Regions from separate parts of the Rhizobium sp. P43 genome, predicted to be linked through region 1. Evidence: riboswitches for the same ligand, from Rfam matches in the RefSeq annotation. Region 1 holds a riboswitch; the other holds the start of a gene.
What was found. A riboswitch is a leader RNA that binds a small molecule or an ion and turns the genes downstream of it on or off. The one in region 1 is predicted to bind thiamine pyrophosphate.
Positions count from the first base shown of each region.

Region 2: it holds a riboswitch for thiamine pyrophosphate, as region 1 does, so the genes downstream of both, thiD (bifunctional hydroxymethylpyrimidine kinase/phosphomethylpyrimidine kinase) here and thiC (phosphomethylpyrimidine synthase ThiC) in region 1, are expected to answer to the same signal.

Region 1 covers NZ_CM161539.1:3,822,107-3,825,487, reverse strand. The annotation lists gene ffh (signal recognition particle protein) at 1-13, opposite strand, end outside; gene AC1PUL_RS19030 (MBL fold metallo-hydrolase) at 322-1,407, shown strand; TPP riboswitch at 1,468-1,601, shown strand; gene thiC (phosphomethylpyrimidine synthase ThiC) at 1,693-3,381, shown strand, end outside.
Region 2 covers NZ_CM161539.1:3,255,396-3,258,776, forward strand. The annotation lists gene AC1PUL_RS16265 (pirin family protein) at 97-1,008, shown strand; gene thiD (bifunctional hydroxymethylpyrimidine kinase/phosphomethylpyrimidine kinase) at 1,090-1,917, opposite strand; TPP riboswitch at 1,971-2,067, opposite strand; gene AC1PUL_RS16275 (HAD-IA family hydrolase) at 2,197-2,871, shown strand; gene AC1PUL_RS16280 (peptide chain release factor 3) at 2,928-3,381, opposite strand, start outside.

The sequences.
Region 1 (3,381 bases):
GGTTCTCAAACATCGGCTCTTCCTTGCATGGTCAGGGGAAACCCAAACCTCGGTCTTCTCCACGCGGAAAACAAGACGCAAAGCCAAAAACCACCCGAGGGCGCAACGCGCTGTCGGGTGTTGACCTCCGGGATCTCTTTATACCTTTTCGGGTCCCGGTCGGCGGCTTGGAGTACTCGTCTCTTCGCAGATTGCGGCGGATAAACAGGAAAACGGCCTGGAAGTCAAGCAAAGTCCCGATTTTTCGGGAGATCAGGCACATCGAGCAATCTGCAGTGCGCCTATTGCCGTAGAATTGACGAAACCACATATGGGTGAGCCATGAACAGACGCAGCTTTCTCAAATGGTCGGGCTTCGGCCTCGTTGCCGCAACACTCGGAGGTCTCGGCTTGCGGGAGGCACATGCGGGCAACCGCTATTACACCGGTCCGATCTCCGATCATTTCGACGGCAAGGTCTTCTTCAACCCGGGCGGAGAAGAGCCTCGTGGCTTCACCGATCTTCTGCGCTGGCAGTTCGGCGGCGGCAAGATCGAGTGGCCGAGACCGGCCCAGGCTACCGATGTCGTGACGACCAAACCGGAACCTCGCGTCGAAGGAAGCCGGCTTGTCGTCACCATGGTCGGTCATGCGACCCTGCTCATCCAGACAGCAGGGCTCAACATCCTGACCGACCCTGTCTGGTCCGAACGCGCAAGTCCCGTCTCCTTTGCCGGACCAAAGCGCAACAATCCGCCGGGCGTTGCCTTCGACGACCTGCCGAAGATCGATATCGTCATTGTCACGCATAATCACTACGACCATCTGGATACTGCGACGCTGAGGCGCCTCTTCAGGCGGGACAATCCGCGCATCGTCACACCACTCGGCAATGACACCATCATGCGCGACGACATGCCAGGCATGGTGGCAAGCGTCATGGATTGGGGTGACCAGATCGAGATCGGCAAGGGCGTCAGCATCCATTGCGAGCCCTGCCATCACTGGTCGGCCCGTGGCATGGGCGACCGGCGCATGGCGCTCTGGGCTGCCTTCGTCTTGGAAACTCCGGGCGGCAAGATCTATCACATCGGTGATACCGGCTATGCCGAGGGCAAGCATTATCGCGAGCTCAAGGCCAAGCATGGCGACATCAGGCTCGCCATCATGCCGATCGGTGCCTATGAGCCGCGCTGGTTCATGAAGGCGCAGCACCAGAACCCGGAAGAAGCGATAGAAGGCTTCCGCTTAAGCGGTGCGGCCTTCGGCATCGGCCACCATTTCGGCACCTTCCAGCTGACCAATGAAGGCATCGACGATCCGCCAAAGGCGCTGGCCGTGGCCATGTCCTCAGCCGGTATCGGCAATGACCGCTTCAAGGGATTGCGACCCGGCCAGCAATTCGAGGTGCCTCTGACAAACGCTTGAGGCCAAAAATACAAGAGACAGGGGCTCGTTGACACGGCTCACGCTTTTGGCCAGACTTGGCGCATTCACCAGGGGTGTCCCGACAAGGGGCTGAGATATCGCTACGCCAATCCCGATAAGGACAATGGCAGCGCGGTGACCCGTTGAACCTGATCCAGTTCATACTGGCGTAGGGACGGTGCGAGCGCTGCAAAAACGATGATTCGGAATCCGAATCCCGTGGCGTCTTTCCATCATTCCGCCTGACATGACTGGGTCTCCAACCTGAACACTTGGAGCTCAATGATGAACATTGCCCCTGACTTCAACAGGCCCGACGTCACCACCGGGCCGCTTCCCGCCTCGACCAAGATCTTCTTGGCAGGGGACATCCACCCGGATATCCGTGTGCCCCTGCGCCAGATCGCCCTGCACCCGACCTCTGGCGAACCGCCTGTGAATGTCTATGACGCGTCAGGTCCCTATACCGACCCGCAGGCGACAATCGCCATCGACCAGGGGCTTGCCCGGCACCGTCTCGACTGGGTCCAGACACGCGGCGATGTCGAGGCCTATGACGGCCGCGATGTAAAGCCCGAGGACAACGGTTTTGTCTCTGCCGACAAACTGACACCGGCGTTTCCCGTGAAACATCAGCCGCTTCGTGCCACGGGCGGCAAAGCCGTAACACAGCTTGCCTATGCCCGCGCCGGCATCATCACGCCGGAAATGGAATATGTGGCGATCCGGGAAAACCTTGGCCGCAAGGCCATGAAAGAAGCGCTCACCCGCGACGGCGAAAGCTTCGGCGCCGCGATCCCCGATCACGTGACGCCGGAATTCGTCCGCAAGGAGATCGCCTCAGGGAGGGCAATCATCCCCGCCAACATCAACCATCCGGAACTCGAGCCGATGATCATCGGTCGCAATTTCCTGGTGAAGATCAACGCCAATATCGGCAATTCGGCCGTCACCTCCTCCATGGCCGAGGAAGTCGAGAAGATGGTCTGGGCGATCCGCTGGGGGGCCGATACGGTCATGGATCTCTCGACCGGCCGCAACATTCACAACATCCGCGACTGGATCATCCGCAATTCGCCCGTACCGATCGGCACCGTGCCGCTCTACCAGGCGCTGGAAAAGGTCGGCGGTATCGCCGAAGACCTGACCTGGGAGGTCTATCGCGACACGCTGATCGAGCAGGCCGAACAGGGCGTCGACTATTTCACCATCCATGCCGGCGTTCGGCTGCATTACATCCCGCTGACCGTCAACCGCGTGACCGGCATCGTTTCGCGCGGCGGTTCGATCATGGCCAAGTGGTGTCTGCATCATCACAAGGAGAGCTTCCTCTACGAGCATTTCGAGGAAATCTGCGACATCTGCCGCGCATACGATGTCTCCTTCTCGCTGGGCGATGGACTGCGGCCCGGCTCGATTGCCGATGCCAATGATGCCGCCCAGTTTGCCGAGCTTGAGACGCTGGGCGAGCTGACCAAGATTGCCTGGGAGAAAGATTGTCAGGTGATGATCGAGGGCCCCGGCCATGTTCCGATGCACAAGATCAAGGAGAACATGGACAAGCAGCTGAAGACCTGCGGCGAGGCCCCCTTCTATACGCTGGGGCCGCTGACGACGGATATCGCACCCGGCTACGACCACATCACCTCCGGCATTGGTGCCGCGATGATCGGCTGGTTCGGCACGGCCATGCTCTGCTACGTCACGCCGAAGGAGCATTTAGGCCTGCCCGACCGCGACGATGTGAAGACCGGCGTCATCACCTACAAGATCGCAGCGCATGCCGCCGACCTCGCCAAGGGCCATCCGGCGGCCCAGCTGCGCGACGATGCACTGTCCCGCGCCCGGTTCGAATTCCGCTGGGAAGACCAGTTCAACCTCTCGCTCGATCCGGACACGGCCCGCGCCTTCCATGACGAAACCCTACCGAAGGAGGCGCACAAGGTCGCGCATTTCTGCTCGATGTGCGGGCCG
Region 2 (3,381 bases), 570 kb from region 1:
TGTGAACACTGCGTTCTGACAGCCCCACCTGCGCGGCAGCGACCGCTCGCATATATTCCCGGGCAAGCAAGTCACTCGACCCAAGGAGATCCCCTGATGTCCATCCGTCCCGTCAAGCATGAGAGCCGCGCCACGCCGACCATGGAGGGCGCGGGCGTGAAGCTGCACCGCGTCTTCGGTTTCGGCGATCCCTCGATGACCGATCCCTTCCTGATGATGGACGACTTTCGTAATGACGAGCCGAGCGACTATCTGCGCGGCTTTCCCTGGCATCCGCATCGCGGCATCGAGACGATCACCTATGTGCTGGCCGGCACCGTCGAACATGGCGACAGTCTCGGCAATTACGGCATGCTGGGTGCCGGCGACCTGCAATGGATGACCGCCGGCAGCGGCATCCTGCACCAGGAAATGCCGAAGGGTGATTTCGCCGGCCGGATGCACGGCTTCCAGCTGTGGGCCAACCTGCCGTCTTCGCTGAAGATGACCAAGCCGCGTTACCAGGACATCAAGTCTGCCGACATCCCCATTGTCATCGATGACGACGGCACCGCCGTGCGCGTCATCTGCGGCGACTTCTGGGGCAAGAGCGGCCCGGTCGACGGCATTGCCGCCGAGCCCGTCTATCTCGACATCTCGGTGCCGCCGGGTAAGCGCAAGACCTTCCCGGTCGACACCTATCGCTCGGCCTTCGCCTATATCTTTGCCGGCTCCGGCTCGTTCCGCGATGCCTCCAAGCCCTTCGGCGTGAAGGTCGAGAAGGAATACATGGGCGAGGAGCTGAACATCCGCGACCTTTCCGGCAACCGGACGCTGGTCGTTTTCGACACCGGCGACGAGATTACCGTGCAGGCCGGCGACAAGGGCATCCGCTTCCTGCTCGTCACCGGCAAGCCGATCAAGGAGCCGGTCGCCTGGCATGGTCCGATCGTCATGAACACACGCGAAGAGCTGATGCAGGCGATGAAGGAGTTGCAGAACGGAACCTTTATCAAGGCCGATCATTAATCCCACGCAGTCAAGTTCACTTCAACCCGGCGTCTCCAGCGCCGGGTTTTCTTTTTTGTCTGCACTTCTCCGCCTTTGGCATCACGAAAGCGCGGGCTCCGCCCACATGGCATGGAAGTGGTGCACCGGGCCGTGTCCCGATCCGACCGTCAGCCTGCCGGAGGCCGCAACAGCCTCAGCCAGCCAGGCCTTTGCGATACTGACCGCTTCCTGCGGCTGCCTGCCCTTCGCAAGCTCCGCCGCCAGGGCGCTCGACAGCGAGCAGCCGGTTCCGTGGGTGTTGGACGTCTCGACGCGGCGGGCCTCGAACCAGCTGACCTGTCCATCCGCAACCAACACATCCGGGCTTTCTGCTCCGGAGAGATGTCCGCCCTTGACCAGCACGGCCTTCGGGCCGAGCGCTGTCAGCCGGACGGCCTGAGATTCCATGATGCGACGGTCCGATGCTTCCGGGTCGCCGAGCAGGGCCGCAGCCTCCGGCAGGTTCGGGGTGAGCAGGGTCGCCAGCGGCAGGAGTTGTAAGGTCAACGCCTCGACAGCATCGGGATCGAGAAGCGAGGCCCCACCCTTGGCGATCATCACCGGGTCGAGAACCACGGGAATGCCACGATGCGGCTTCAGCGCCTCCGCCACGGCTGAGGCAATCCCGGCATTGGCGATTATGCCAATCTTCACGGCATCGACCCTGATATCGGCAAAGACCATGCGGATCTGCTCGGCAACGAAATCCGGATCGAGCGGCACGACCGCCGAGACGCCCCTTGTATTTTGCGCCGTGAGCGCCGTGATGACCGCCATACCGTAGCAGCCCCGGGCCGAGAAAGCCTTGAGGTCGGCCTGGATGCCGGCGCCGCCGGACGGGTCCGAGCCGGCGATCGAGAGCACGTTGCGGATGGAGGTGGATGTCATGGCTGCTTCTCCCTTCTGGCGGAGAAGCGACTGGGCAGACGCGGAAAGCCCGACATGGCACCCAATCGACTCCCTCCGCCAGCATGATCTGGTTCAGGTTCAAAGGGTACTTCTCAGCCCGGCTTGCACCGGACGCCCCTGTCTCATGGCCGGGAGATTAGGCGAGAGCGGAGGGCCTGTCACCTGCCATCGGCCGCACTCCCGATTAAGTGTTTGCAGCCCTCTGCAAGAGGGGTTAGGGGACCGTGACGACGCGACCGACAGAGAGGACCCAAGACCTTGCATCACGCCCCCGACCGGCTCTTTGATCGCGCCTATGACGCCTTCCTCTTCGACATGGACGGCACGTTGCTCAACTCCATCGCCGCCGCCGAACGCGTCTGGAGCCGCTGGGCTCTCAAGCATGGCCTTGATCTGCAAGCCTTCCTGCCGACCATGCATGGCAAGCGGGGGATCGACACGATCAGCGCACTGAACCTGCCTGGCATCGATGTGGTCAAGGAAGCGCTGGAGATAGAGCGCGGCGAGATCGAGGATCTCGACGGCATTGTGCCGATCCCGGGCGCAATCGCCTTTCTGAACAGCCTACCGGCGGAGCGCTGGGCGATCGTGACATCTGCACCGTCGGCGCTTGCGCGTGCCCGCATCGGGGCGGCCGGCCTGCCGCAGCCGGTCAAGATCGTGACAGCCGAGGATGTGAAAGTCGGCAAACCGGATCCGGCCGGCTACCGGCTCGGCGCCGAGCGACTGGGTGTCGATCCGTCCCGCTGCCTGGTGTTCGAAGATGTGCTAGCTGGTGTGAAGGCCGGAGAAGCAGCGGGCGCCGATGTCGCGGTGATTACCGCGACCCATACGCATCCGCTTAAGACTGATCATCCGACGATTTCAAGCTATGAGCGCCTGCGGGTCGAGTTCACGTCCGCGCAGGCGCTTTGGATCAGACCGGCAGAATAACCACACACGTCAGGCTTTGCAGGGGCGGCGGTAAATCCGCCACCGCCCGCCAGGCCTCACGCCGCCTTGGCGACGTGATATTCCTTGATGGCGACCATCTTGATCGCCGGGTACCGCTCAGATTCATAACGCAGAGAGAACTGGTCCTGGGCCATGAAGACGGGGTCGCCGTCGAGATCGCGGCAGATGTCGCCACGGCGCTGGGTCATGAACTTTTCCAGATCATCCTTGTTCTCGGCCGAAATCCAGCGGCAGACGGAGAAGCGCGACATTTCGAAGGAGACCGGCAGGCCGTATTCGCCCTGGAGGCGTTCCTTCAACACGTCGAGCTGCAGCGCGCCGACGACGCCGACGATGGCTGGCGAGCCGTCTTCCGGCGAGAAGAGCTGCACGACGCCCTCTTCGGCCATCTGCTGCAGCGCTTCCTTCAGCTTCTTCGCCTTCATCGCATCTTCCAGCCGCACACGGCGCAGGATTTCCGGCGAGAAGTTCGGGACGCCCTGAAAGACG